Regions from separate parts of the Streptomyces sp. NPDC002403 genome, predicted to be linked through region 2. Evidence: riboswitches for the same ligand, from Rfam matches in the RefSeq annotation. Region 2 holds a riboswitch; each other region holds the start of a gene.

Region 1 (7,171 bases), on a different contig from region 2:
GCCGCGGTGCGCCGCGCGAGGCGGGTGAACTTGCGGGGGTTGCCGAGCGATTCGAGGTAGAGCAGGGCGACGTCGGTGTCGGGGTCCTCGTACCAGTACTGGAGGAAGTCGTTGCCGGAGATGTCGGCGCGGTTGCCCGCGGAGATGAAGGTGGACAGGCCCGCGCCGCGACGGTAGAGCCCGGAGAGCAGCGCGATGCCGATCGCGCCGGACTGGGTGAAGAGGCCGATGCGGCCCGGGGCGGGCGGCTCGGGGGCGAGCGAGGCGTTCAGCCGAACCGTTTCGGCGTTGTTGATCAGGCCGAAGGCGTTCGGGCCGATGATCCGCATTCCGTACGAGCGGGCCTGCCGGACCAGTTCGCGCTGCCGGTCGCGGCCCTCGGCGCCCCATTCGGCGTATCCGGCGGAGAGGACGACCAGGCCCTGGACGCCGTGTTCGCCGCAGTCCGCGACGGCCTCCGGTACCCGGTCGGCGGGGACGGCGACGACCGCGAGGTCGACCGGTTCGCCGATCTCGCCGATCGAGCGGTGGGCGGGCACGCCGTCGACCGTGGCCAGGCCGGCGTCGAAGGCGCGGTTCACGGCGTACGTACGGCCGGTGAAGCCGGCGCCGAGGAGGTTGCGCAGGACCGTGCGGCCGACGCCGCCGGGGGTCCGGCCGGCCCCGATGACGGCGACGGAGCCGGGCGCCAGCAGGCGTTGCACGGACCGCGCCTCCGCCCGCTGCTCACGACCGCGCTGGACGGCGAGGGACTCGGCGGTCGGTTCGAGGTCCAGGGTGAGATGGACGGAGCCGTCCTCGAAGCTGCGCTGCTGGGTGTATCCGGCGTCCCGGAACACCTTGATCATCTTGGTGTTGGCGGGCAGCACCTCGGCGGCGAAGCGGCGGATCCCGCGCTCGCGGGCGACGGCCGCGATGTGTTCGAGGAGCGCGGAGGCGACGCCGCGGCCCTGGTGCGCGTCCTGGACGAGGAAGGCCACCTCGGCCTCGTCGGCGGGTGCCGAGGCGGGCCTGCCGCGCTCGTCGATCCGGTCGTAGCGGACGGTCGCGATGAACTCGCCGCCGACCGTGACGGCGAGCCCCACCCGGTCGACGTAGTCGTGGTGGGTGAAGCGGTGCACGTCCCGGTCGGACAGCCGGGGGTACGGGGCGAAGAACCGGTAGTACTTCGACTCGTCGGAGACCTGCTCGTAGAAGCTGACCAGCCGCTCGGCGTCGTCCGCGGTGATGGGCCTGATGCGCGCGGTACCTCCGTCGCGGAGCACCACGTCCGCTTCCCAGTGGTCGGGATAAGCATGATGCGGACTCTGCTCCTGCGCGGGCTGCATGGGCAAAGACTACGGCTCGGCCAGCGGTCGCGTAGGGATCGGGGCCGGGGCAGTCTGGGAGGGCCGATCGGCGGTACCCCGGGCATCGCGGGCGTTCCCGGGGTCGGGCGGAGCACTGCGCACCGCGTGAGAGACTGGTCTAGACAACTGTTGATTCGTGAAGGGCAGAACCATGGCTGAGCGCCGCGTCAACGTCGGTTGGGCCGAGGGCCTGCACGCCCGCCCCGCTTCCATATTCGTCCGTGCCGCCACGGCCTCCGGCGTCCCCGTGACGATCTCCAAGGCCGACGGCAACCCGGTGAACGCCGCCTCCATGCTCGCGGTCCTCGGCCTCGGCGCCCAGGGTGGCGAGGAGATCGTGCTCGCCTCCGAGGCCGCCGACTCCGAGGCCGCCCTGGACCGTCTGGCGAAGCTGGTCGCCGAGGGGCTCGAGGAGCTCCCGGAGACCGTCTGAAACATCCTTCCCGAGAGAGCCGCGGCACCCTGAACCGGAGCTGCGGCTCTTTCTTTTTCCGGAACCGACCTCCCGGACGACATGCGGAATTCCGGCACGCAGGCAAGCGAAATCACTGCGCGCCGATGCGGGGCGAGGCGGAATAGCGCCCCACGAAATCACATCTCTTTGTATACGGGGAAATCGTTAATTCCGGATTCCCGCGGTGTTTACGGGGTGTTGCGAGCTCCTCACCCGGCCGGTCCGGGGAACGGCGGGCGGCCGGTCGGTGCGGCGCAGGCGGTGCGCGGCCGCGGCCCGCTCCGCGTGATGGGCGGCCAGCGTCCTGGCCCGCTCCGCGTCGCCGCGTGCCACCGCGTCCACGATGGCCCCGTGCTCGGCCCAGGAATCCACCGGGCGGGCCGGCCGGTCGACCGCGTACATCCACGCGGTCTTGTGCCGCAGCTGGGTGAGCAGCGCGATCAGACCGGGGCTGCCGGAGGCCTGCGCCAGCGTCTCGTGGAACCAGTCGCCCAGTGAGCGCAGGTCCTCGCTCTCGCCCCGCCTGGCCCGGTCCTGGCCGAGCCGCACGAGGCCGCGCAGCACCTTGAGGTGGGCCTCGGTGCGGCGTTGCGCGGCCCGTGCGGCACCCAGCGGCTCCAGCAGCGTCCGGACCTCCAGGAGGTCGGCCACCTCCAGCTCGGTGGGCTCGGCGACGCAGGCGCCCGCGTGCCGGCGGGTGACCACGAAGCCCTCGGACTCCAGGGTGCGCAGCGCCTCCCGCACCGGGACACGGGAGACCCCGTAACGGCGGGCCAGCAGCTCCTCCGTGAGACGACTGCCGCGTTCGAAGACACCGGAGACGATGTCGTCGCGGATTGCCGTGCATACCGAATGCGCTGGAATGCGCATGTCCGAACCTCCGCCTCAATCCCCGCGAATCGCGGCCGGCCGACGCCTGTTCCGTGACTCTATTGCAATGCGGCCGCATTTCCGATGCCGGGCGGAAATTCATGAATATCTTTTGGTCACGGGGCGGTTCGGCGGGTCGTCGCCCATGGCCGTGCGGCGGGCATGCCGAAGGCCCCGGCATGCTGCCGGGGCCTTCGACGGGGTGCTGCGACGGCGCGTCGGTCAGACGTTGACGCCGTGGGCGCGCAGATACGCGACCGGGTCCATGTCGGAGCCGTACGACGGTGTCGTCCGGGCCTCGAAGTGGAGGTGCGGCCCGGTGGAGTTGCCGGTCGAGCCGGAGAGGCCGATCCGCTGGCCCGCGCCGACGCTCTGGCCGACGGAGACGCCGATCGAGGAGAGGTGCCCGTACTGGGTGTACGTGCCGTCCGTCATCCGGAGCACGATGTTGTTGCCGTACGCGCCGCCCCAGCCGGCCTCGACGACCGTACCGGCGCCGACGGCGACCACGGAGCTGCCGGAGGCGGCGTGGAAGTCGATGCCGGAGTGGCTGCCGGAGGACCAGAGCGAGCCGCTGGACTTGTAACCGGTGGTGACGTACGAACCGGCGACCGGGATCTGGAAGGCGCCCAGCCGGGTGCGCTCGGCGGACCGGGCGGCGCGCGCCTTCTCGGCGCGGGCCTCGGCGGCGCGCTCGGCGTCCGCCTTGGCCTTCGCTTCGGCCTTCTTCTTGGCCTCGGCCTTCCGCTGGGCCTCCGCCTTCGCCTTCGCCGCCGCGTCGGCCTGGTGCTGCTGCGCGTCGGCCTGGGCGTCGATCCGGTCGGCAAGGGTCTTGTCGATGGCGATGACCTGGCCGAGGCCGGTGTCGCTCACGGAGGGGGTCCCGGAGTCCGCGGCGAGGGCGGGAGCGGCCAGGCCGCCGATGACGCCGGTGGTGGCCAGAGCCGCGACACCGACCGCCTTCGCGCTCGTGCGCGTCAGTCGGCTCGGGGCACGGTGCTTCCCGGTGGCACGGGTGAACGCCATGGAGTGGCTGATCCTTTCCTTCCTTCTCGCCTACCGGGTTAGCTGACGGGTTCGGAGCAGGAAGGTCTCCTACGGACGCCCCGACCCCATCCGGGCTCAGGCATCCGATTCACCCCAGGGACTGCGTGGGTCCCCGGCTCCCCAGGCTCGCGCCTGACGGGGACTCGGCGATGGCTGCCCGGTACGTCGCGGATGCGGCATACGAGTGACGGACAGCCGAGCCGACGCTAAGCGGGGCCACTTTCATTCACCAAACGGACAGGGCGTTTTGTAGCGCATCCCACAGGGCAGACAGGCAACCTCCGTGTCAGAACGGACAAAAGGGAAGGTCTCGGCGAGATCCTGCTCGCAGAGACCTTCCCTCTGTCCCGATATGCGGCGATGTACCTGCTGTCCCGATGTCGGGCGGTGTGCGGATCGCCCCGATCGGCCGGTGCCGGTGGGACGGCGCCGGTCGTCAGCCGGTGACCACCGACACCTCTCCGATGCCCAGGGCCCGGACGGGCTCCTCGATCCGTGCCGCGTCGCCGACGAGGATCGTCACCAGCCGGTCACCCGGGAAGGCGTTGACGACGGCCGCGGTCGCCTCGACCGTGCCGGTCTCCGCGAGCCGGGCGTACAGCTGCGCCTGGTAGTCGTCGGGGAGGTGCTGCTCGACCTGGTCGGCGAGGGTGCCCGCGACGGAGGCCGCCGTCTCGAACTTCAGCGGCGCGACCCCCACGAGGTTCTGCACCGCCGTCTCGCGCTCCTCGTCGGTCAGCCCCTCGGCCGCCAGCGTCCGCAGGACCGTCCACAGATCCTTGAGCGCGGGCTCGGTGGACTCCGTGTCGACCGAGCCACTGATGGCCAGCATCGCGGCGCCGGTCGCGCCCGAGACGGAGTCCGGGGCCGACGACCGCAGCACCTGGGCGAAGGCCCGTACGCCGTAGGTGTAACCCTTCTCCTCACGCAGCACCCGGTCGAGGCGGGAGGTGAGCGTGCCGCCCAGGCAGTACGTGCCGAGCACCTGGGCCGGCCACACGCTGTCGTGCCGGTCGGCGCCGATCCGGCCGATCAGCAGCTGTGTCTGCACCGCGCCCGGACGGTCGACGATCACCACCCGGCCGGTGTCGTCGGCGGTGATCGGCGGGGCGGGACGGGGCTCGGCGGCCTCTCCCGACCAGTCGCCGAGGGTGTCGGCGAGCAGGGCGTCCAGGTCGATCCCGGTGAGGTCACCGACGACCACGGCGGTCGCCGCGGACGGCCGGACGTGGGCGTCGAAGAAGGCGCGCACGGCCGCAGCGTCGATCCGCTCCACCGTCTCCTCGGTGCCCTGGCGCGGGCGCGACATCCGCGCCGCGGCCGGGAAGAGCTCCTTGGAGAGCTGCTTGGCGGCGCGGCGGGCCGGGTTGGCCTGCTCGTGCGGGATCTCGTCGAGTCGGTTGCGCACCAGCCGCTCGACCTCGCTGTCGGCGAAGGCCGGCGCCCGCAGCGCCTCGGCGACCAGCGCGAGCGCCTTGGCCAGCCGGGAGGCCGGGACCTCCAGGGAGACCCGGACGCCGGGGTGGTCGGCGTGCGCGTCGAGGGTGGCGCCGCAGCGCTCCAGCTCGGCGGCGAACTCCTCGGCGGTGTGCTTGTCGGTGCCCTCGGACAGCGCCCGCGACATGATCGTGGCCACGCCGTCGAGGCCTTCGGGCTCGGCGTCCAGCGGGGCGTCGAGGAAGATCTCGACCGCCACGACCTGCTGGCCGGGACGGTGGCAGCGCAGCACCGTGAGGCCGTTGGGCAGGGCGCCCCGCTCCGGCGCGGGGAAGGCCCAGGGCCGGGCCACACCGGGGGCCGGCTGCGGGTGGTACTGCATCGAAACTCCAGTCGCGGCAGCGTCGGTCACTTGCCCGCTCCTTCGTGCGCGTCGGTCTCGTCGGCGTCGGTCTCGTCGGTGTCCGCGGGCTCGGCCGATTCGACCGGCTCGTAGACCAGCACCGCCCGGTTGTCGGGGCGCAGCTGGGCCTTGGCGGCCGCCTGGACCTCCTCCGCGCTGACGTCGAGCACCCGCTGCACGGCGGTCAGGGCGAGCTGCGGGTCGCCGAACAGCACGGCGAACCGGCACAGTTCGTCGGCGCGGCCGGCGACCGTACCGAGCCGGTCCAGCCATTCGCGCTCCAACTGGGCCTGCGCGCGTTCCATTTCCTCGGGCGTGGGCCCCTCGGCGGCGAACCGGGCGAGCTCCTCGTCGACCGCGGCCTCGATCTGCGGCACCTCGACACCGCCGGACGTCTTGACGTCCAGCCAGCCCAGCGAGGGCGCACCGGCCAGCCGCAGCAGCCCGAACCCGGCCGCCACGGCCGTACGGTCACGGCGGACCAGGCGGTTGTGCAGCCGCGAGGACTCGCCGCCGCCGAGCACGGTCAGCGCGAGGTCCGCCGCGTCGCACTCGCGGGTGCCGTCGTGCGGCAGCCGGTAGGCGGCCATCAGAGCCCGCGCCGGGACCTCCTCGCGCACCTCCTCGCGCAGCTGTTCGCCGATGATCTCGGGGAGCGAGCCGTCGCGCGGCGGCTGCTTGCCGTCGTGGGAGGGGATGGAACCGAAGTACTTCTCGATCCAGGCGAGGGTCTGCTCGGGGTCGATGTCGCCGACGACCGAGAGCACCGCGTTGTTGGGCGCGTAGTACGTACGGAAGAAGGTTCGGGCGTCCTCGAGGGTCGCGGCGTCCAGGTCGGCCATGGAGCCGATCGGGGTGTGGTGGTACGGGTGACCCTCGGGGTAGGCCAGTGCCGTCAGCTTCTCGAACGCCGTGCCGTAGGGGACGTTGTCGTAGCGCTGGCGGCGCTCGTTCTTGACGACGTCGCGCTGGTTCTCCATCGACTCCTCGTCGAGCGCGGCGAGCAGCGAGCCCATGCGGTCGGCCTCGAGCCACAGGGCCAGCTCCAGCTGGTGCGTGGGCATGGTCTCGAAGTAGTTGGTGCGTTCGAAGCTGGTGGTCCCGTTGAGCGAACCGCCGGCCCCCTGCACCAGCTCGAAGTGGCCGTTCCCCTTGACCTGGCCGGACCCCTGGAACATCAGGTGCTCGAAGAGGTGAGCCAGACCTGTGCGCCCCCTGACCTCGTGGCGCGAACCGACGTCGTACCAGAGGCAGACCGCGGCGACCGGGGTCAGATGGTCCTCGGAGAGCACCACGCGCAGGCCGTTGGCCAGGCGGTGCTCGGTCGCTGTCAAGCCGCCGGAGCCGGCCTGAGCGGTGGCCGTGTGACCCATGGGCATGTACGTCCCTTCGATCGCGATACTGGATTTCCTGCGAGACCTGCCACCTTAAGCAAGCGCACGGACACCTGGCGAAGTTCCCATACCGCGGAAGTTCGCGTGAAAGGGGGGCGCATCCCCCGCGCGACGGGGCGGAAAAGCGCCCCGCACGGGGCCGGGAACACCCCTTGGGACGGGTCGAGGTCGGCGATGTCAGTGCGGCGGTCCACAATGGTCCGCGTCAGAACCTGAG
Region 2 (7,171 bases):
ATCCGGTCCACGTACGACGCCCGCTCCAGGTACTGGTCCGGGTCGGAGGAGAGCGCCAGCTGTACGGACGTGTCGAGGCCGCCGGTGCGGTACTGCGCGGCGGCGAACGAACCCAGTGCGTCGCGCGAGGCGTTGAGGCGCTCGGTCCTGCGGGCGGCCTCGTCGCGCAGGTCGTCGAGGGCGTCCTCGGCGGCGGACGCCTTCTCCTTCGCGCCGTTGTACTGCTCGGTGGCGACCTCCGCGTCGTGGTACAGCCGGTCCACCTCGGCCTTGACCTGGGCGGGGGTGCGCTGCGGGTCGGCGTGCGCCGGGCCGGGCATCACTGCGGCGGTGGCGGCCCCGGTGAGGGCGAGGGTCGCCGCGGTGCGGGCAGCAGGGCCGGTGTACGGGCGCTGCTTGGGTTTTCGATGCGCTGCCACGAGGGCGTGCGTCCTTCCTGACGACTGCCCGTCGGGGGATACCGGCGGGCCCGCCACAACTCTCGGCGGGGCGACCGCTGCACCGTCCGCGTACGGAACGGCGGTGGAGCCGGTCGCCTGCCTAGGGACGCTAAACCCGGGGCACGGGCAGGAGTCGTAATGACGCTTATTGTCTGAATTTGGCGTGGCAATGTCGTCGAGTGATCGGAAAAATTACACCAGAGTAAGGCAATTGGTACAGGCGCGAGTGAAGTGGTCAGGAAGGTGTACCTGCCTGCCGAGCGGTGATATGGCCGGGGCTAGGCTGCGGCCTCATGGACGTACTCATTCATGTCTTCGTCGCCCTGCACATCATCGGCATCGCCTCCCTGCTGGGCGGTTTCCTGACCCAGATGAAGGCGATGGGCGCGGGCACGGCCCGGTTCGTCCCGGCGATGCTGCACGGCGCGCTGACCATGCTGGTCACCGGCGTCGCGCTGGTCGGGCTGAACGAGGCCGACGGCAACCACGTGAACAACATCAAGATCGGCGTCAAGCTGCTGGTCCTGGTCGTCGTCCTCGCGCTCGTCTACATCAAGCGGGACGAGGAGACGGCCGACAAGGGTGCCTTCGCGGCGGTGGGCGGACTGACGATGCTCAACATCTTCATCGCCACGCTCTGGACCTGATCCCGCCCGCGTCGCGCCGCCCCGGCACCGGGGCGGCGCGACGCGTGGAGGCCTGCTAAGCGGGCCGCACGCTGCCGTGGATCGGCATGTAGTAGATCGACTCCTCGCGCACGTTCGCCCCGGGCTTCGGCGCGTGGATCATCATCCCGTCGCCCTTGTAGATGCCGACGTGGCTGATGTCGTCGTAGAAGAAGACCAGGTCCCCCGGCCGCAGGTCCGCCGTGGCGACCCGGGTGCCGATCTCGACCTGGTCCCATGTGGTGCGCGGGATGTCGACCCCCGCCGCCTTCCACGCGGCCTGGGTGAGTCCGGAGCAGTCGTACGACGCCGGGCCCGTCGCGCCCCAGACGTACGGCTTGCCGATCTGGGCCCTGGCGAAGGCGAGGACCTTCTCCGCCTTGGTGGTGGCGCTGCTGCCGGACCCGGTGCCCGTCCCCGTGCCGCCGCCGGACCCCTTCGCGGCCTCGTCGGCCTTGCGGTCGGCCTCGGCCTTCGCGGCGGCCTGCTGCTTCGCCAGCTCCTGGGCCTTGCGCTTCGCCTCCGCCTCCTTCTTGCGCTCGATCTCCGCGAGCCGTGCCTTCTCCTCGGCGGTGAGCTTCGACAGCAGTGCGCGCGCCTCGCCCAGCTTCGCCTGGACGTTCTGCTTGCTGGTGCGCAGCGTGGCCTGCGTCGTCGTCAGCGTCTCCAGGCTCCGCACCGCTTCGGCGCGCTTCTTCGCCGTCTTGGCCTGCTGCGTACGGAAGTCCGTGATCGCCTGCTGCTGCCGGCTGGTCATCCGGTCCATCAGCTGGTTCTGGTCGAAGTACGACTGCGGGTCGTCGGCCAGGAAGAACGTGGCGCTCGGTGTGAGCGAACCGCTGCGGTACTGCGCGGCCGCGTAGGTGCCGAGCGTCCTGCGCGCCTCGTTGAGCTTGTCGGCGCGCTTCGCGACATCGTCCAGCAGGGCGTCGACCTCGGCGCGCTGGGCGGCGGAGGCCTCCTTCGCCCGGTTGTACTGCTGGGTCGCGGTGCCCGCCTGCCGGTAGAGGTCGTCGACCTTCTTCTGCACGTCCTCGATGCCGGGTTTCGGATCGGGTGCGGCCATGGCGCTCTGCGTGGAGAGCAGGGTCACGGACGCCAGCGCCGCGGTGGTGAGACCGACGGCCGGTGCGGTGGTGCGCACCCGGGTGCGCGGCTTGCGATGGGATGCCAAGGCCGGCATCTCCTTCCGTGGACCGCCTACCGGGTTAGCTGTCGGGTTCGGGCGGAACGGAAGGCTGCCCTACGGTCCGAGTGGGGGATAAGGACCGATTCACCCCGGTACTGCGTATGGGTCCCCGGTTCCGAACTCCCGTGGGGGCAGCCCGGATTCGGCGGAGGCGCCCGCTCGGCGTGGTTCGCCTCAAGGGGGTACGGGCCGCCCGGTCGAGCACGCTAGCCAACCCGTGGTGCTGCTGTGAAGGTTGATGTTCGATATGCCCGATACATTTTCGTGACCTTGCCGGAACGGGGTGGTGGAGGCCCGGAATCCCTCACGGGCTGTGGGCGCGCACCTGCGCCGGGTGTCCGTCGCGGTGTGCGGTTCGCCATGCGGCCTCCGGCTGTCGGTGGGGCGGCCTAGACTCGACTAGCGATGAGCAGCCTCTTTGACGACAGCTTCCTGGCCGGCCTCCAGCACTCGGAGGAAGAGCCCCCGCCGCCCCCCGAGGACTCCGCACCCGAAGCGGTGCCGGAGGACCTCTTCGCGGGCGTGTTCGACGGGCCCCCGCCGCCCAGGGACGCCTACTACCGCGACGGCGGGCACCGCCCCGTCATCGACGCCGCGGCGCTCCTCGACGGGCTGAACACCGAGCAGCGCGCCGCCGTCGTCCACGCGGGCTCCCCGCTGCTCATCGTCGCCGGGGCCGGCTCGGGCAAGACCCGGGTGCTGACCCACCGGATCGCCCACCTCCTCGCGGAGCGCGGGGTGCACCCCGGCCAGATCCTGGCGATCACCTTCACCAACAAGGCCGCGGGCGAGATGAAGGAGCGCGTCGAGCAGCTCGTCGGACCGCGCGCCAACGCGATGTGGGTCATGACCTTCCACAGCGCGTGCGTACGCATCCTGCGCCGCGAGTCGAAGCGGCTCGGGTTCACCTCGTCGTTCTCGATCTACGACGCCGCCGACTCCAAGCGGCTGATGGCCCTGGTCTGCCGCGATCTCGACCTCGACCCGAAGCGCTTCCCGCCGAAGTCGTTCACGGCCAAGGTCTCCAACCTGAAGAACGAACTGATCGACGAGGAGACCTTCGCAGGCCAGGCCGCGGACGGCTTCGAGAAGACCCTCGCCCAGGCCTACGCGATGTACCAGTCCCGGCTGCGCGAGGCCAACGCGCTGGACTTCGACGACATCATCATGACGACGGTCCACCTGCTCCAGGCGTTCCCGGACGTCGCCGAGCACTACCGCCGCCGCTTCCGCCACGTCCTGGTCGACGAGTACCAGGACACCAACCACGCCCAGTACACCCTCGTGCGCGAGCTGGTCGGCCCGGCGGGCGAGGGCGACGCCCCGGCGGAGCTGTGCGTCGTGGGTGACGCGGACCAGTCGATCTACGCCTTCCGCGGCGCGACCATCCGCAACATCCTCCAGTTCGAGGAGGACTACCCGAACGCGACGACGATCCTCCTGGAGCAGAACTACCGCTCCACACAGACGATCCTCTCCGCCGCCAACGCGGTCATCGAGCGCAACGAGAGCCGCCGCCCCAAGAACCTCTGGACGAACGCCGGCACGGGCGCCCGGATCACCGGCTACGTCGCCGACACCGAGCACGACGAGGCGCAGTTCGTCGCCGACGAGATCGACCGGCTGACCGACGCGGGCGACGCCAGGGCCGGCGACGTCGCGATCTTCTACCGTACGAACGCGCAGTCCCGTGTCTTCGAAGAGATCTTCATCCGCGTCGGCCTGCCCTACAAGGTCGTCGGCGGCGTGCGCTTCTACGAGCGCAAGGAGGTCCGGGACATCCTGGCCTACCTGCGCGTCCTCGCCAATCCGGAGGACACCGTCCCGCTGCGCCGCATCCTCAACGTGCCCAAGCGCGGCATCGGCGAGCGCGCCGAGGCGATGATCGACGCGCTGTCCCTGCGCGAGAAGATCACCTTCCCGCAGGCGCTGCGCCGGGTCGACGAGGCGTACGGCATGGCGGCCCGGTCGGCCAACGCCGTCAAGCGGTTCAACACGCTGATGGAGGAGCTGCGCACGATCGTCGAGTCGGGCGCGGGCCCCGCGGTGGTCCTGGAGGCCGTCCTGGAGCGCACCGGCTACCTCGCCGAGCTCCAGGCGTCCACCGACCCGCAGGACGAGACCCGGATCGAGAACCTTCAGGAACTGGCCGCCGTGGCCCTCGAATTCGAGCAGGAGCGCGGAGCGGCCGACGAGGAGGGCATGGGCACGGCCGCGGGCACCGGCACGCTCGCCGAGTTCCTGGAGAAGGTCGCGCTCGTCGCCGACTCCGACCAGATCCCCGACGAGGACGAGGACGGCTCCGGTGTCATCACGCTGATGACACTGCACACCGCGAAGGGCCTCGAATTCCCCGTCGTCTTCCTGACCGGCATGGAGGACGGCGTCTTCCCGCACATGCGGGCGCTGGGACAGGTGAAGGAGCTGGAGGAGGAGCGGCGGCTCGCCTATGTAGGCATCACCCGGGCCCGCGAGCGCCTCTATCTGACCCGGGCCGCGATGCGCAGCGCGTGGGGCCAGCCCTCGTACAACCCGCCGTCGCGGTTCCTGGACGAGATCCCGGACCAGCACCTGGAGTGGAAGCGGACCGGGCCGATGGCGGCTCCGGCCGGACCGACCTCGGGGATCACGTCCTCGCTGTCCTCGTCGCGTTCGCGCTCCGGACCCTCGGGCTTCGCGACCCGGCGGACCTCGGACAAGCCGACGATCACGCTGGTCGTCGGGGACCGGGTCACGCACGACCAGTTTGGGCTCGGCACGGTCACGGCGGTCGAGGGCGTCGGCGACCAGGCGAAGGCCACGGTCGACTTCGGCGACGAGCGTCCGAAGAAGCTGCTGCTGCGGTACGCGCCGGTCGAGAAGCTGTAGCCGGAGCGGGCGGGGGCCGTGGTCCCCGCCCCGCCGGGCTCAGGTCGGGTTGAGGCCGTGGCTGCGCAGCCACGGCAGCGGATTCACTGCCGCTCCGCCACCGGGCCGCACCTCGAAGTGCAGGTGCGGGCCGGTCGAGTTCCCGGTGTCGCCCGAGTACGCGATGACGTCACCGGCCTTGACCGGGCCCGAGCGGATCTTGGTGCTGCTGAGGTGGCAGTACCAGGTCTCGGTCCCGTCGGCCATGGTGACGATGGCCATGTTCCCGTAGGCGCTGTTGAGCTGGGTGCGCACGGTGCCGTCGGTCGCGGCCATCACGGGCGTGCCCTCCAGGACCGGGAAGTCGATGCCCGTGTGCACGGACATCCAGTTGACGCCCGCCTGGCCGAAGTACGCGCTGAGGCCGTGCTGCTTGACCGGCAGGACGAACTTGGGGCGCAGGGCCTCCTTGCGGGCGGCCTCTTCCTCGCGCTTCTTCTTCTCGGCGGCCTGCCGCTCCCGCAGGTCGATGCGTTCCTGGGTGCGGCTGGCGCGGTCGGCGAAGTTCTCCGCGTCGGCGCTGAGGTTGGCGAGCTGGGTGTCCAGCTTGTTGTTGGCCGCACCCGCCTTGACGGAGCCGGGGTCGGCCGCCGCCATCGTGGTGTTGTCGTCCTTCTTGTCCTCGCCGCCGAGCCCGCCGACGGAGGCCGCGGCGATTCCGGCCACGCTCATCACGCAGGCGGAGGGGATGGCGACGGTGAGGAGCGCGGAACGCTTGGCGGGGGAACGCCTTCGGCTGCGGCCGGCGCCGCCGCCGCGGGTGGCGGAGCGGCCGAGGGGACGGTGCGGGCCGGGCACGGCCTCTGCGGCGTCCGCGATGGCCGCGACGCTGATGGTGGCGGCGTCATGTACGTCCACGACGTCCGCTGCGGTGTCCGGGGCGTCGGCGCTGTCTGCGGCATGGGTGACGTAGGGCGCGTACGGGTCGTAGGAGCCCGGGTCGGTGTAGGTCCCGTGTGTTCCGGGCGCGTCGTGTGCCGACGGCGCCTCGTAGGGCACCTGTGCGGTTTCCGCGGTGTGCGCGAGGTGCTGTTCGTGCTCGGGCGTGGCGCCGGTGTTCCAGGCGGTGGCGTCGTACGCGCCGGTGTCGTACGCGGCGTTCTCGCCCGTGGCCCACGGCTCGTTCGTGTGCCAGCCGCTGGTGTCCCACTGGCCCGTGGCGTCCGGGGCGCCGCCCTGCGCCGGGATGCCGGTGAACGTGGCGGTGGCCGTGTTCGCCTCCGTGCCGTAGTCGGCCGAGGGCGTCCAGACGGCCGTCGTCTCGTACGTCGGTCCCGCCTCGTACTGCTGCTGGGGCTGCGCGGCGTACGGGGCGTAGGCGTCGTACGAGGCGGTCGGGTGTGCGCCCGTGTCCCACTGGGTGGAGTCGTACTGGCCGCTGTAGTCGGACTGCCCGGCTCCGTAGCCGCTGCCGTACGCGCCGTCGTGACTGCCGGGGAGTGAACCGAAGAGCGGGTCGCTGTCGAAGCCGCCGGTCGCCTCGCTGTCGTATCCGGCGTACCCGGCGTGGGGGTGCTGGTCGTTCACCAACTTCTCTCTCGCCTCGGCAGCAGGACCTGTGCTCTGGGTTTCCGGCGGGGGAATCCCAGGGGGAGCAGTGGCCGCGACTGTACCCGGCGGTACGTGACGCCGACAATCTTCGGCGGGCATGGGCGACTCAGGAAACGGGCAATCGGCCGTCTTTCGACGGACTGCGCACAGAGCCTTGGCTCTATGTTCGAAACGCGTTCTATTTGTGGGGTCCCTGTCGGGCCGTGGGGCTCATGCGGCTCCCGCGGTTCCTCCGGTTTCCCCGGCTTCTCCGGTCACTCCGAATCCGGTGGCCCCGGTGGTTCCGGCCGCCGGTTCGCGGGACTCCAGCGCCTGCCGGACCGCGGCGGCGACAGCCGGATGCACCGGCAGGGCGAGATGGCCGATTCCCGTGACGCGCACGTTCTGCGCGTCGAGATCCGGATGGTCGATGCGGCCCG
Region 3 (7,171 bases), on a different contig from region 2:
ATGGATCTTCCTGAGACCACGAACTCCGTCGACACCCAGGACGAGCACGAGGACGAGCGAGTGCGGTCCGGCCCGCTGTGGCGCCATGCGCTGTGGGCGGCGCTCGTCACCGCCGGCGGAGTGACGCTGGGGTGGTTGGGCGCCCTGTTCCGCATCGGCCCGGAGGAGTACGGCCTGCCGCCCGCCGCGCCGGGAGCGCTCTGGCCCTATCTGCTCGCCTGGGTCGTGATCGGCCTGGGGCTGGGCGCCATCCTGCGGTTCGTGGCGGCCAAGGTGCCTGTCTACTCCCCGTCGGAGGTCCTCCTCGGCACCGTCATGATCGGTACCCGGCTGTCCCTGGGCTGGCGGCCGGATCCCCTCGGAGTCGCGGGCCTGGCCGCGGCCGCGCTGCTCCTGGTGGCCGTCTGGTGCGCCGTCGCACTGCGCGGGGCGGCCGTCGTGCGACGGTCCAAGGACGCTTCCGGGGTCGCCTAGGCCGGCTCGCTTGGATCACTTCCGCCGGCCGGGGCTGTCGTTGACGATGTCCATGTGACTGACCACATCAGCGCTCTGCTCTCGGCCTTCGGCGTCCTTGCCAGCGTGATGCTGCTCGTTCTTGCCGTTCGTGAGTACCGCTCTGGGGCCTCGTTTCTCCGGCTCGTGGCTGGATCCGTGATCTTCCTCAGCGCTACGTACACGCTCGCGCGGGACGCGCGGCGGCTCCGCACTGGGCCGACCGCCTGACGGCGGCGCCGTTCCGACCGGCACCGCCGGCCGTTGTTCGTGTGTGCCGTTGACTGACGCGCAGTGGGCGCGAATCGAGCCGTTACCCCCAGATCGGACACCGCGGCGGGGTGGCCGGTGGCGGGATCACCGAGAAGTGATCGACGCGATCGCGTGGAAATGCCAGACGGGATCGCAGTGGATCCGCCTCCCGGAGCAGTACGGCAACTGGCGAGGCGTCTACAACCGGCTGCGGATGTGGGCCCTCGACGGCACCGGGGAGCGGGTGTTCACCGCGCTGGTCGCACAGGCCGACGCCGACGACAACCTCAACTGGGCTGTCTCGGTGGACTTCACCATCGTGCGCGCACACCAGCATGCGGCCGGGGCCCGCAAGAAGGGGCCCCAGCAGGCGAACCGGCAGATCACGCAGCCAACGGCTTCCCCAACCAGGTCCGGGCACCGCCACGCAAGCCGAAGGACAAGGTGCCGCTGGACGAGAACTACGCCTGGCGCGAGTCCTGCGCCCAAACCAACGCCGCCATCGCCGCACCGGTCTCCGACCGTGCGGCCACAGGCCCACCCGGCCGGCACACCCGGACCTCAATCGCGTACCGAGTCGTCGGCAGGGTACGTCCACCCGAGCCCTCAGGACCTCCGCGTCGCCTCGGATATCCGCCCTCGGCGAACAGCCAGAACAGCCTCTGACCTGGAAATTCCACTGGAGCGCCAGGATCTTCTCCCACCACAACCGTCTGTACGTCCTGTACATTTTTTACGGAAGTCGGCGCGACCCCGTGAAGAGACCCCGCAGAGCCGTGCAGTACCCAGAGGAGAGGTATCGCCATGCTGTTCCGTCCCACCGCCCGTCATGTACTGCCCGAGTTCACCGAGCGCACGACCAACGGGACCCGAACCCTCGACCCGTACTCCAAGCTGCTGTCCGAACGGATCGTCTTCCTCGGTACCCCGGTCGACGACGCCGCGGCCGGCGACCTGATCGCGCAGTTGATGTACCTGGAGCACGATGCCCCGGACCTCCCCATTTCGCTCTACATCAACTCCCCCGGCGGCTCGTTCGGGGCCATGTCCGCGATCTACGACACGATGCAGTACCTCACGTGCGAGGTGGAGACCTACTGCCTCGGCCAGGCCGGTTCCTGCGCCTCCGCGCTGCTCGCCGCGGGCGCCCCCGGCCGACGGCACGCACTGCCCGGCGCGAGGGTCGTCGTGCGGCAGCCCGAGCTCACCGAACCGATGCGGGGCCAGCCGTCCGACCTGGAGATCGAGGCCCAGGAGCTGGAACGGGTCCGCACGATGCTCACCACACTGTTGGCCCGTCACACGGGTCGCGACACCGAGCGGATCACCGGGGACATCGAGCGCGACCTCATCCTCGACGCGGCGGGCGCCAAGGCGTACGGGCTGGTGGACCACGTCCTGGAGAACCGGAAGTCCTCACACCACCCGCGCGGCACGAGGTGAACCCGCCGATGCGGCCACCGGAGTTCCCACCGCTTCCCGCACTGACGGGCGCCGAGGGGGAGTTCATCGACCGCTACCTCGAAGTCCTCGACCAGGTCGGCCGGATCAATCCGGCCCGCGGCAGCGACACCTACGGCGCCCTGCGCGCAGCTCAGGCGCTGGTATCGCACGTGGCCGCGCTGCGGGACGCGCTCGCGTCCATGCACGAGCGCGGGGAGGCGCAGATCCACGCCACGACGCTCGCCCGGGCGCTGCGGGTACTGGACGGGGAGCGGCGGGCCGGGCGCGTCACCGTACCGCCCGCTCCCGCGAGTTGACCGGCTTCCGTGCTCCGCGCGGACGCCGGGACCGGGCCAACTCCCCCCGCCCCGGCGTCCGGCGCCCGGTGGCCGTCACCCAACTCCCGTACCCGACACGCCCGACGATCCGATCGAAATTCCTCGCTCGTTCGGCGTAGGAAGCCCCCCTCACGGGGGACCGCTCAACTTGCGTTTTCCGAGTGGACTGTGATCGAAATCCACCCTTCCACCCCAGGTACGACACCGGTCGGATTCGCCGCCGGAGCCTCGAAAAGCACCATGCCCACCCGAACGGATCAGCCGTGAGGAGCCTCACATATCCCTGTTTCTGCTCGGAAATCAGGCAGTCCGTGAGTCAAGATCCCTGGGACGACAAGCCCCCGCCACCGCGGCGGGGCGGTCCGGGCGGACGCCGAGTCCTGCCGCCGCCCGGATGACTGGTCGACAGATAGTGGATCGGCAGGAGTGGAGGACCCGAGCACAACGGGTCGGCCTGAACACCGGTCGACCCTCGGGGTGAAGCCGCCGCAAGCGGCCGGGCAACTTCGCCAGCCCGAACCCGACAGGTCATCCTTCACAGGCGGCTGACGAAGGGTTGCGCATGACTGCGCAGGTTCATGTCCCGTCTCTGCTCGTCCGGGCCGGAACGGCCTCGGTTCTGACTCTCGCCGCTGTCGGCACCACCATGTTCGCCCCGGGCGCCGCGACGGACGCCCAGGCGGCGACTCTGTCGATGAAGGCGCTCAACATCGCGGCGTCGAAGAAGGGATCGCCGTACAGGTGGGGGGCCACCGGCCCCAACCGCTTCGACTGCTCGGGGCTGACGTTCTACTCGTTCAAGAAGGCGGGCAAGAAGCTCCCCCGCACGGCCCAGCAGCAGTACAACAGGACCCGCCACATCTCGGCCTCGCACAGGAAACGCGGCGACCTGGTCTTCTTCCACTACGGCCGCAGCGTCTACCACGTGGGCATCTACGCCGGAAAGGGCAAGATCTGGCATTCGCCGAGGACCGGCGCGGTGGTCCGGCTGGAGAAGATCTGGACCAAGAGCGTCTACTACGGCCGGGTCCGCTGAGACGGTCCTGCCCGGCGGATCGGGGCCGTGTCCCCGGCCGTGCTCCGCCGGGCGGGGGGCCGGGGCGCGGCGGGTTCGGGGGCGGGGCCGGCGCGGAAGCCGGGTGACCGCGCGGTCGGGCGGTCACCGCAACGCGTCGGTCAGCTCTGCACCGGGACGCTCCACGGAAGCGCGATCCACACCGTCTTGCCACCGTCGGCGGTCGGGCTGACGGTGAGCCGTCCCCCGCACTCCTTGGCCAGGGTGCGGATGATCACCATGCCGCGCCCGTTGTCCTGTTGAACTGCGGCGGGCAGCCGCCTGGGCCAGCGGGGATGGCTGTCCGTCACTCCCAGATACAGCTGCTCCTCCCGCTCCAGCCGGAGGTCCACGGTGAAGGTGGGCGACTGCCCGAAGGTGTGCTGGACGGCGTTGGTCGCGAGCTCCGAGACGATGAGCCGGACGCTGTCGGTGAAATCGGTGTCGGCGACCGGGCCCCATTCGCCGAGCACCCGGTCCACGTAGCTGCGGGCCGCCGAGACCGAGACCGGCTCGCTCGGCAGAGTGACGCTTGCTTCCTGATGGTCTGCCATGGCGAGCCGTCCCTTTCCCACCCGGACGGACCCGCGATCGGTCCGGGTTGTGCTTCGCGCCAGATTGCCATTGATGCTGCCCCCTGGAACGGCGATCCACCAAGATATGCATATATCTGTCGCTCAATGCGGTGAACCCTGCCACACAAGACCGTATGCGGGCGGCACACTGTCCGCTCGGCAGAAGAGGGAGGGAGGCCGCGGATGCAGCACGGCCCTGCGGTTCGGCGCCGCAAGCTCGGGGAGGAGCTCCGGAGTCTGCGCCATGCGTCGGGACTGACCAGTCGGGACGCGGCGCGGATACTCGGCTGGCACCAGTCGAAGGTGAGCCGGATCGAGACCGGAGTGAGCGGGGTGCGGCCCGCCGACGTGACCCGGCTCCTGGACACGTACGGCGTGGACGACACCCGATTGCGGGACCTGCTGGCCACGTTGGCGGGCTCGGCGGGCGGTGGCGGCACCGGATGGTGGCACGCCTATCGCGGCCTGATCCCGCCCCAGTACCGCGACTTCATCAGTCTGGAGTCCCAGGCGCGGACCGCGCGCACGCTGGAGACCTCGGTGGTGCCGGGGCTGCTGCAGACCGCCGACTACGCGCGTGCGGTGACCCGGGCATCGCTGGACGGGCTGCCTTCGGGCCAGTTGGACTCGCTGGTGGAGGTGCGGCTGGCCCGGCAGGGCGTACTGCGGACCGATCCGCCGCTGCGGCTGAGCGCGGTGCTCGACGAGGCGGTGCTGCGGCGCAAGGTCGGCGGGTGCCGGGTGATGCGGGAGCAGCTGCGCCATCTGACCCGGGTCGCTCAACTGCCCCATGTGCAACTTCAGTTGTTGCCGTTCTCGGTGGGCGGATACGCCGGCCTCACCGGGCCTTTCGTTATCTTCTCATTTCCGAGCACTTCTGATCTGGATGTGGTCGTTCTCGACCATTTGACGAGTAGCCTCTATCTGGAGCGGAAAGAAGACCTTGAGGCGTACAGCTCGGCCTTCCGCACGATGCAGGCACACGCGCTGTCGCCGGAGCACTCGTTGGACCTCATCGCCGCGATCGACCGCGGCGGTCGGTGAACCCCGGAGCGCCCGAGGGAGGCCCTCATGTCGGATTGCCTCGCACAGCACGGCTTACGGTGGCGGCGCAGCAGCCGCAGCACGGGCATGAACAACTGTGTGGAGGCCGCACCGTTCGGTGACGGGCGGCTGGCGGTGCGGGACTCCAAGGATGTCTCCAGGCCACCGCTGCGGTTCTCCGCGGCGGCCTGGGCCTCGTTCGTCGGCGGTCTGCACCGGGTGCCGGTCAGCTGACCGGAGCGGTGCGCCGCACGACCGACACGGCGGTGGCGATCTGGTCCTCGGTCAGATCGGCCCGCGCCGTCAGCCTCAGCCGGGACACCCCGTCGGGCACCGACGGGGGCCGGAAGCACCCGACCGCGATTCCGGCAGTGCGGCAGTCGGCCGCCCAGCGCACCGCGGCGTCGGCCGAGGGGGCACGCACCGAGACCACGGCCGCATCGGGCCGCACGGCGGTCAGACCGGCCGCGGTCAGCCGCTCGTACAGCGCGGTGGCGACCTCGCGGGCCCGGCCGGCCCGTTCCGGCTCGCGGCGCAGCAGCCGCAGGCTCGCCAGTGCGGCGCCCGCCGCGGCCGGCGCCAGACCGGTGTCGAAGATGAATGTACGGGCCGTGTTGACGAGGTGTTCGATGACCCGGGCGGGGCCCAGGACCGCTCCGCCCTGGCTGCCCAGGGACTTGGAGAGAGTGAGCGTGGTGACGATTCCCCCGCCGCCCGAGAGACCGGCGGCGGCGAGTGCGCCCCGGCCGCCCTCCCCCAGCACGCCCAGACCGTGCGCGTCGTCGACGAGCAGTGCGGCGCCCTCCGTACGGCACACCTCGGCCAGCCGGGGCAGCGGTGCCGCGTCGCCGTCGACCGAGAAGACCGAGTCGGTGACGGCCAGCGCCCGCCCCTCGTGCGACCGCAGGGCCTTGCGTACGGCCTCGGGATCGGCATGCGGGACGACCGCGGTCGCGGCGCGCGAGAGCCGGCAACCGTCCACGATCGAGGCGTGGTTGCCCGCGTCGGAGACGATCAGCGAGCCGTGGCCGGTGAGCGCCGTGACCGCCGCGAGGTTGGCCGCGTAGCCGGACGACAGCACCAGCGCCGCCTCGAAACCACAGAATTCGGCCAGCTCGTTCTCCAGTTCGGCATGCAGCGCGGTGGAACCGGTGACAAGTCGCGATCCGGTCGCGCCCGCGCCCCAGTCGCGCGCGGCCCCGGCCGCGGCGGCGGTGATGTCGGGGTGCCGGGTCAGCCCCAGATAGTCGTTGCTCGCCAGGTCCAGAAGTACGGGGGCGGCGGGCCGGGGGCGCAGGGTACGGACGAGTCCGGCGTCGGCGCGGCGGCGCGCCTCCTCGTCGATCCAGTCGAACGGGTCCAAGGACATGAGCGGTCCCTTTTGTAGGCAGCTCACAGACCCTAACCGTGTGCGCAGCCGGGCATGGTGTGGCAATACACACACCCTTGCCGGGCTCTGTTGTCCGGTTCCTCCTTGGCTGCGGGCCGTGCCGTAGGCCAGGATCTTCGCCATGGACCTCCTGAACACGCTGGTGGACAAGGGGCTGCGGCGCGAGCTGCCGACCCGCGAAGAAGCCCTCGCCGTACTGGCGACCTCCGACGACGATCTGCTCGAAGTGGTGGCCGCGGCCGGAAAGGTGCGCCGTCAGTGGTTCGGGCGGCGCGTGAAACTGAACTATCTGGTCAACCTCAAGTCCGGCCTCTGCCCCGAGGACTGCTCCTACTGCTCGCAGCGGCTCGGCTCCAAGGCCGGGATCCTCAAGTACACCTGGCTGAAACCGGATGAGGCCTCGAAGGCCGCCGCCGCCGGGGTGGCGGGCGGGGCCAAGCGGGTCTGTCTGGTGGCGAGCGGCCGCGGCCCGACGGACCGCGATGTCGACCGGGTGTCGGAGACCATCGAGGCGATCAAGGAGCAGAACGAGGGCGTCGAGGTGTGCGCCTGCCTCGGTCTGCTGTCCGACGGACAGGCCGAC
Region 4 (7,171 bases), on a different contig from region 2:
TTGATCTGGCCGCAGTTCACGGCGACCGCGAGGTCGGCGATGGTGACGTCCTCGGTCTCGCCGGAGCGGTGGGACATCATGCACTTGAAGCCGTTGCGCTGGGCCAGCTCGACGGCGTCCAGGGTCTCGGTCAGCGAGCCGATCTGGTTGACCTTGACGAGCAGGGCGTTGGCGGAGCCCTCCTCGATACCGCGGGCCAGGCGCTCCGGGTTGGTGACGAAGAGGTCGTCGCCGACGATCTGCACCTTGGCGCCGAGCTTGTCGGTGATGACCTTCCAGCCGGCCCAGTCGTCCTCGTACAGCGGGTCCTCGATGGAGACCAGCGGGTACGCGGAGACGAGCTCCTCGTAGTACTCGGTCATCTCGGCGGCCGAGCGGGCCTTGCCCTCGAACTCGTACTTGCCGTCCTTGTAGAACTCGGACGCGGCGACGTCGAGCGCGAGCGCGATGTCCTTGCCCGGGGCGTAGCCGGCCTCCTTGATGGCCTCGATGATGAGGTCGAGGGCGGCGCGGTTCGACTCCAGGTTCGGCGCGAAGCCGCCCTCGTCGCCGAGACCGGTCGACAGGCCCTTGGTCTTCAGGACCTTCTTCAGCGTGTGGTAGACCTCGGCACCCCAGCGCAGCGCCTCGGAGAACGACTCGGCGCCGATCGGCGCGATCATGAACTCCTGGATGTCCACGTTGGAGTCGGCGTGCGAACCGCCGTTGAGGATGTTCATCATCGGAACGGGCAGCAGGTGCGCGTTCGGGCCGCCGAGGTAGCGGAACAGCGGCAGGTCCGAGGCCTCGGAGGCGGCGTGGGCGACGGCCAGCGAGACGCCGAGGATGGCGTTGGCGCCGAGCGAGCCCTTGTTCTCGGTGGCGTCCAGGTCGAACATCGCCTGGTCGATCAGGCGCTGCTCGGTGGCGTCGTAGCCGACGAGCTCCGGGCCGATCTGCTCGATCACGGCGAGGACGGCCTTCTCGACGCCCTTGCCCTGGTAGCGGTTGGGGTCACCGTCACGGAGCTCGATGGCCTCGAACGCACCCGTGGAGGCGCCGGACGGAACGGCAGCACGGCCGGTGCTGCCGTCGTCGAGGCCGACCTCGACCTCGACCGTGGGGTTTCCGCGGGAGTCGAGGATTTCCCGGGCTACGACGACGTCGATGGACGGCACGAGGCATCTCCTTCTGGGATATGACGCTGTTTGTGCAGGGTCGCTTTGGCCTTGCGCCAAGAGCCTAACCGGCCCGGCCCGCTCAGCCCGACGACCGCCCGACCCCTGGGACGAAAAAGGACCCGAGGGCACACATTGCCGGGCAAACGGTCAGAATTCTACTGACCGGTAACTACAACACTTGAACGGTCCGCCGCTCCCCCGAGCGCGGACGGCAGAACCCCGGCCCGGCGCGTACGGGGGAACGCGCGCCGGGCCGGGGTGCTCGGGGAGGAGCGAGCCGTGACTACTTCGTCAGGTGCAGCTGCTGACCCGGGTAGATCAGGTCGGCGTTCTTGACGATGTCCTTGTTCAGCTCGAACAGCTTCTGCCAGCCGCCCTCGACCTTGTGGTCGGCGGCGATCTTGCTCAGCGAGTCGCCGGAGACGACCTTGTACTCGCCGTCGCCCTTCTTGACCTTCTCGCCGGTCGGGGTGGTGACGGTCTTCTTCGACTCGGCCTGCGGGGCGGCGGAGCGGTCCGAGCGGGAGGCGGCGGGAGCCTCGGTGCGCTCGCTCTGCTTCGGCTGGGCCTGCTGCTTCGGGGCGGCCGGGGCGCTCTGCTGCTCGGAGGCGCCGGAGCTCGCGGTGGAGTTGGAGGAGGAGCCGGTGTCGACGCCCGGGTCGACGCCGTCGTTGGTCAGGTTGCCGGCGCCGGCGCAGCCCCAGGCGCCCGGGCCCTGCATGTCGAGGAGCCGCTCGGCGGTGGCGATCTGCTGGGCCTTGGTGGCCAGGTCGGCGCGGGGGGCGTACTGCGTACCGCCGGCGGCGGCCCAGCTGGACTGCGAGAACTGCAGACCGCCGTAGTAGCCGTTGCCGGTGTTGATGGACCAGTTGCCACCGGACTCGCACTGGGCGACGGCGTCCCAGGTGGCGACGGAGGCGGCGGAGGCGCCGGTCGCACCCATCAGGGGCACGGCGACAGCGGCACCGGCGACACCGGCGAGCGTGGCGATACGGACGGCCTTGGACGGGCGGCGGTGCTTGCCCTTGCTGGAAAGCAGCATGGAACTTCTCCTCACCGACGCCTACGAGGTGAGCTGTCGGGTTCGGGCCAAGTGAGTTGCCCGGTCGCACGTCCTAGCACGCGACTTCACCCCAAGCCGGTCCTGATGCGTCTCTCGACGATCGGGCCCGGCGCTTACCTGGGTCCCCCGCTCCTGCCTACGGCGCTTTACGCGTCTGTTCCCTTCGACCGACGGCAGGATTCGGCGTGACGGTCGACGGGGCCCGCGGTGCGAGCGGTTCCGACCGTAAACATACGCAACCCTCACATTCAAAGATGGACACATCGGACAATCCACCCGTACTTGCATCTGAAGAACCGTCGTTTCCGCAGGTGGGACGCGATGCGGAAGGGGCCCCCAGGCGCGACACGCCAGTTGACGCAAAGAGACCCATGTCTCACTTACGCATAAGTGGACATAGGTCCCTGAACTACCCCGATTTTCGAGGTGTTTTTAGTCGATTATCAGACTGCCTTCACTGGTCCTTCACATCGAGATCGAGGCTCTGGCCAGGGAGGATGAGGTCCGGGTCGGAGCCGACGGCACCCTTGTTGGCCTCGTAGAGCGCGGGCCAGCCACCGGGAACCTTCTGTGCGTCAGCAATCGACCAGAGGTTGTCGCCGGGGCGGACGGTGTACGTGCCGTCAGCCGTCGGCTCGGCCGTGTCGCGCGCGTCGCTGCCGCCGCGGGAGGCGTGCCGGCCCGACTCGCGGTCGCCGCCGTCCGTGCCGCGGCTCCCCTCGGCGGCCGGCGCGCCACGGTGCTTGCCGCCCACGCCACTGGACGAGCCGGGCGTGTCACGGGGGGCGCCGGGGGACGGAGTGGTCGAACCGGAGGACTTCGGGGACGGCGAGGTCTTCCCCGACGGCTTGCCGGCCCCCTGCGAGCCGTCCGAGCCGCCCGTACCGTCCGAGGGGCTCGTGGACGGCGTGGCGTCGTCGGACGGGTCCGCCGACGCCCCGTCAGCCGGCTTCGCGCTCCCGGCCGGGTCCTCGGCGGGGACGGAGCCCGGGTCGACCCCCGGCAGCACCCCGTCCACCGCGAGGCCGGAGATGACCGCACAGCTGGGCCATGCCTTCGGCCCCCGGTCCTCCAGAACCTTCTCGGCCACCTCTATCTGCTGCGCCCGGCTGGCGAGGTCGGCGCGCTCCGCGTACGCCTCACCGCCGTACGCCTTCCAGATCTCCGGCGAGAACTGCAGGCCGCCGTAGTAGCCGTTCCTGTAGTCGGCGCTCCACGCACCGCCGCTCTCGCACTCGGCCACCCGGTCCCAGGTCGTCGCGTCGGCCGCGTGCGCACCGGCCGCGCCGAGCAGCGGGATGGCGATGGCCGATCCGGTCACGCCCGCGGCGACGACGATGGCGGGTGCCTGACGGGGGCGACGGTGTCTGCCGTTCGCGGAGCCCATGGGGTTGCCTTCCGTGTGACTGACGTGTGACTGGTGAGTCGAACGGTGAACCTAGCGGGACTCGAACGCGCGTCACAAGTCGATGCAGCGCAGATCACGCGAAAGTCACAGAGTTGACGGGATGTCACTTCCGGCATGCGCGGCCCCCGGCGTGAACTCCACCGGAAGCGTGCGAAGTCCACGCATGATGAGCCCGCCACGCCACCGCAAATCGGCAGGTTCCACCGCAAGCCGCAGGTCCGGAAGGCGGGTCAGGAGCGTGGCGAGCGCGGTCTGTCCCTCCAGCCGGGCGAGCGGCGCGCCCAGGCAGTAGTGGATCCCGTGCCCGTATCCGAGGTGCTGATTGTCACGCCGCGCGAGGTCGAGCGTGTCGGGGTCCTCGAAGCGCTCCGGGTCGCGGTCGGCCGCGGCGAGCACCACGAGCACGGGGTCCCCGGCCGCGATGTCCTGCCCGCCGAGCGCCAGCGGCTCCGTGGCGAACCGCCAGGTGGCCAGCTCCACCGGACCGTCGTACCGCAGCAGCTCCTCGATCCCGGTCTCCAGCAGCCCGCTCTCCCCCGCGTCCAGGGAGAGCTGGAGCCGCCGGCGCTGCCCGGGGTTGCGCAGCAGGGCGTAGACCCCGTTGCCGATGAGGTTGACCGTGGTCTCGAATCCGGCGAAGAGCAGGATGAAGGCCATGGCCGCGGCCTCGTTCTCGGTGAGGTGCTCGCCGTGGTCGCTGGCCCGGATCAGCCCGGAGATCAGGTCGTCCCCGGGGTTCTCCCGCTTGCGGTGGATGAGTTCGGCGAGGTAGCCGCGCATCTTCTTCACCGACCGGGCCACCCCGCCGCGCGGGCCGCCGCCGTGGCGGATCATCATGCCCGCCCAGTCCCGGAAGTCGTCCTGGTCCTCGGGCGGGACGCCGAGCAGATCACAGATCGCGTAGATGGGGAGCGGGAAGGCGAAGTCGTGGATGAGGTCCGCCTTGCCCTCCGCGACGAAGCGGTCGATGAGGCGGTCCGTCAGTTCCTGTACGCGCGGTGCGAACTCGGCGACCCGGCGCGGGGTGAACGCCTTGGAGACGAGGCGGCGCAGCCGGGTGTGGTCCGGCGGGTCGATGTTCAGCAGATGCGTCATCAGCTCCGCCTTGCGCTCCCCCGGAATGCCCGTCTTCCCCCTGGCGTGCGCCGGCTCGGCGTGGTGCGCCGGGTTCTTGGAGAGCCGGGAGTCGGCGAGCGCCTGCCGCGCGTCCGCGTACCGGGTCACCAGCCAGGCCTCGACGCCGCTGGGCAGCGCGGTCCGGTGCACGGGGCTGTGCTCGCGCAGCCAGGCGTACGCCGGGTACGGGTCGGTGGCGAACTCCCAGGTGAAGAGTTCGGGTGCGCCGGCGGGGCAGGCGGCGGGCTGATCGGCGGGGCGGTCGGCGGGGCTGTGGTTCACCCCCCGACGTTATCGGCTGCCCCCGAAGGCCCTCCGGCGCCCTGCGGCGCTAGGCGTTGTCCTCCGCCGCTCTGATGGCGTCCCGGTAGGCGCGGCCCGCGGCCCGCAGCGCGGCTTCGGGGTCGATGCCGTCCTGCTCGGCGCGTACGGCGAGGGCGAGGAGCTCGTAGCCGATGCCGTCGCCGGTGGGGAGCGGCACGTCGAGCCCCGCGGTACGGACCCGGCCGGCCAGCTTCGCCGCCAGCGCCAGGCCGGGCTGGCCGAGCGGGACTCCGTCGGTGACCGAGTCGCGCTGCTTCTCGATGGCCTTGGTGCGCAGCCAGTGCGCGTGGACGTCCTCCGGGGTCTCGGCGCTCTCGTCGCCGAAGACGTGCGGGTGGCGGTGGATCAGCTTCTCGACGAGGGTGGCGGCCACGTCGTCCACGGAGAACGGCTCCTGCTCGTCCTCCTCGGCGATCCTGGCGTGGAAGACGACCTGGAGGAGTACGTCACCGAGCTCCTCGCGCAGTTCGTCGCGGTCGCCGTCCTCGATCGCCTCGACGAGCTCGTACGCCTCCTCGATGGCGTACTTGGCGAGGCCCTTGTGGGTCTTCTGCGAGGTCCACGGGCATTCGATCCTGATCCGGTCCATGATCTGGACCAGATCGAGGAGCCGGGCGCCCGGCAGGTCGTACGAACCGGGCAGCAGCTCCAGGTCCGGCATCCGCACCCGGCCCGAACCGGCGAGCCCCGCCAGACCGTCGGTCAGCGCCCGGTCGCCCTCGCCGCCCACGAGGACGACGACGGACCGGCCGCCCGCACAGGCGTCGACGAGCTCCTGCGCGGTGGGCGCGGAGTGCTCGACGGTGACGCCCGCCTCACGGAGATACGGCAGCTGCGGGTGGTCCGGCTCGGCGCAGAGCACCCGGTCGGCGGCGTGCAACGCCTGCCATGCGGGCCAGGACAGGAGTCCGGGCGCGACACGGTGGCTGGCGGTGAGCAGAACGATACGGCCGGGGTCTTCAGCGTTCACCGTTCGAATCTACCCCGGTCGTTCCCGCCGCCCGTGCCGCGGCCGGTCAGGCCCCGGCCTGATCCGGACGGGAGACCCTAGGTGTTCGCGCCGGCCGGCTTGGTGACCCGGTTGATCCAGGGGGCCTTGTAGTCGGCGAGCTGGGTCTGCTTGTCGTCCCAGGCGCCGTAGCGCGGATTGACGTCGACGCGCAGTGCCTTCGACGCCTTGCTGAGCGCCTCGCCGACGGCCTGCTGACCGGCGGGCTGCTGCAGGTCGGCGCCGAGCGCCTGGGCCAGCTTCGTCAGCTGGACCTGCTCGCGCAGGACGGCATTGATCTGGTCGGGGGCCACCCAGCTCTGCTGGAGCATCGCCGTCCGCAGCCCCGCCTCCCCGCCGGTCTGCGCCGCCGCGGCCTTGCGCATCTGCTGAATCTCGCTGCGGCTGACGCTCACGCCCGCGTCCCGCGCGGCCCGGTCCACGACCCGGTCGAAGATCATGCTGTGCAGCTTGGCGCGGCTGAGCTGCCCGGATTTGTCGATGAGCTGGGAGGCGTCCCTCGAATCGCTCTGGGCCTCGCGTACGGACGCCACCTGGCTCTGCAGTGCGGAGACCTCGATCCGGTCCCCGCCGACGACGGCCGCGGCGCCCGGGTGGGCCTCGCTGCCGCAGGCGGTCAGGAGTGGGGCGCCGGCGAGCAGGGCGGCGGAGACGGTGAGCGCGGTGCGACGGCGGCGGTGCAAAGGAACCTCCCGGGGAGACTTTGTGCATCAGTGCACAAGACCTTGCGGTGATCGATGTTAGGCAGTGGACGTGGCCGGGGCCACCGATTCGACCAACGATTCGGGAGGAGTTGGGGATGTGGGGCCGGTCCGGGCCGCTCAGGGGACGCGTTCGGCCGACGGGGCCGGGGCGTCCGGCCGCAGCATGATCGTGCGCGAGACCACGAAGGTGATGGGGATGGCCGCGGCGGCCGCGACCAGTGGCGCGTACCGGCTGCTGAACCCGGCGAGGTCGACCAGCAGATAGACACCGCCGGTCGTGATGACGAAGTTGGCCGCGTTGGTGAGCGGGAAGAGCAGGAACTTCCGCAGGGTGGGACGGGTCCGGTAGGTGAACCAGCAGTTCAGGAAGAAGGAGCCGGTCATGCT

Evidence for each region. A riboswitch is a leader RNA that binds a small molecule or an ion and turns the genes downstream of it on or off. The one in region 2 is predicted to bind cyclic di-AMP.
Region 1: another riboswitch for cyclic di-AMP. It lies ahead of ACWCPY_RS36120 (M23 family metallopeptidase); the one in region 2 lies ahead of ACWCPY_RS01895 (NlpC/P60 family protein).
Region 3: another riboswitch for cyclic di-AMP. It lies ahead of ACWCPY_RS22125 (C40 family peptidase); the one in region 2 lies ahead of ACWCPY_RS01895 (NlpC/P60 family protein).
Region 4: another riboswitch for cyclic di-AMP. It lies ahead of ACWCPY_RS35885 (transglycosylase family protein); the one in region 2 lies ahead of ACWCPY_RS01895 (NlpC/P60 family protein).

Annotation. Positions count from the first base shown of each region.
Region 1 is NZ_JBSFBQ010000056.1:24,814-31,984, forward strand. It holds gene ACWCPY_RS36105 (bifunctional acetate--CoA ligase family protein/GNAT family N-acetyltransferase) at 1-1,328, opposite strand, end outside; gene ACWCPY_RS36110 (HPr family phosphocarrier protein) at 1,501-1,782, shown strand; gene ACWCPY_RS36115 (GntR family transcriptional regulator) at 1,969-2,673, opposite strand; gene ACWCPY_RS36120 (M23 family metallopeptidase) at 2,896-3,699, opposite strand; cyclic di-AMP (ydaO/yuaA leader) riboswitch at 3,713-3,879, opposite strand; gene ACWCPY_RS36125 (M16 family metallopeptidase) at 4,157-5,539, opposite strand; gene ACWCPY_RS36130 (M16 family metallopeptidase) at 5,566-6,939, opposite strand.
Region 2 is NZ_JBSFBQ010000001.1:391,992-399,162, forward strand. It holds gene ACWCPY_RS01885 (NlpC/P60 family protein) at 1-419, opposite strand, end outside; gene ACWCPY_RS01890 (hypothetical protein) at 734-1,087, shown strand; gene ACWCPY_RS01895 (NlpC/P60 family protein) at 1,143-2,279, opposite strand; cyclic di-AMP (ydaO/yuaA leader) riboswitch at 2,287-2,452, opposite strand; gene pcrA (DNA helicase PcrA) at 2,700-5,162, shown strand; gene ACWCPY_RS01905 (M23 family metallopeptidase) at 5,202-6,728, opposite strand; gene ACWCPY_RS01910 (esterase/lipase family protein) at 6,963-7,171, opposite strand, start outside.
Region 3 is NZ_JBSFBQ010000020.1:4,370-11,540, reverse strand. It holds gene ACWCPY_RS22150 (hypothetical protein) at 1-474, shown strand; gene ACWCPY_RS22145 (hypothetical protein) at 529-723, shown strand; partial or broken gene ACWCPY_RS22140 (transposase) at 767-982, shown strand; gene ACWCPY_RS22135 (ATP-dependent Clp protease proteolytic subunit) at 1,552-2,187, shown strand; gene ACWCPY_RS22130 (hypothetical protein) at 2,196-2,504, shown strand; cyclic di-AMP (ydaO/yuaA leader) riboswitch at 2,919-3,084, shown strand; gene ACWCPY_RS22125 (C40 family peptidase) at 3,088-3,561, shown strand; gene ACWCPY_RS22120 (ATP-binding protein) at 3,702-4,133, opposite strand; gene ACWCPY_RS22115 (helix-turn-helix domain-containing protein) at 4,338-5,198, shown strand; gene ACWCPY_RS22110 (DUF397 domain-containing protein) at 5,226-5,432, shown strand; gene ACWCPY_RS22105 (8-amino-7-oxononanoate synthase) at 5,425-6,567, opposite strand; gene bioB (biotin synthase BioB) at 6,710-7,171, shown strand, end outside.
Region 4 is NZ_JBSFBQ010000055.1:18,403-25,573, reverse strand. It holds gene eno (phosphopyruvate hydratase) at 1-1,157, opposite strand, end outside; gene ACWCPY_RS35885 (transglycosylase family protein) at 1,444-2,202, opposite strand; cyclic di-AMP (ydaO/yuaA leader) riboswitch at 2,206-2,377, opposite strand; gene ACWCPY_RS35880 (transglycosylase family protein) at 2,678-3,610, opposite strand; gene ACWCPY_RS35875 (cytochrome P450 family protein) at 3,716-5,029, opposite strand; gene ACWCPY_RS35870 (nucleoside triphosphate pyrophosphohydrolase) at 5,079-6,041, opposite strand; gene ACWCPY_RS35865 (SurA N-terminal domain-containing protein) at 6,119-6,763, opposite strand; gene ACWCPY_RS35860 (GtrA family protein) at 6,902-7,171, opposite strand, start outside.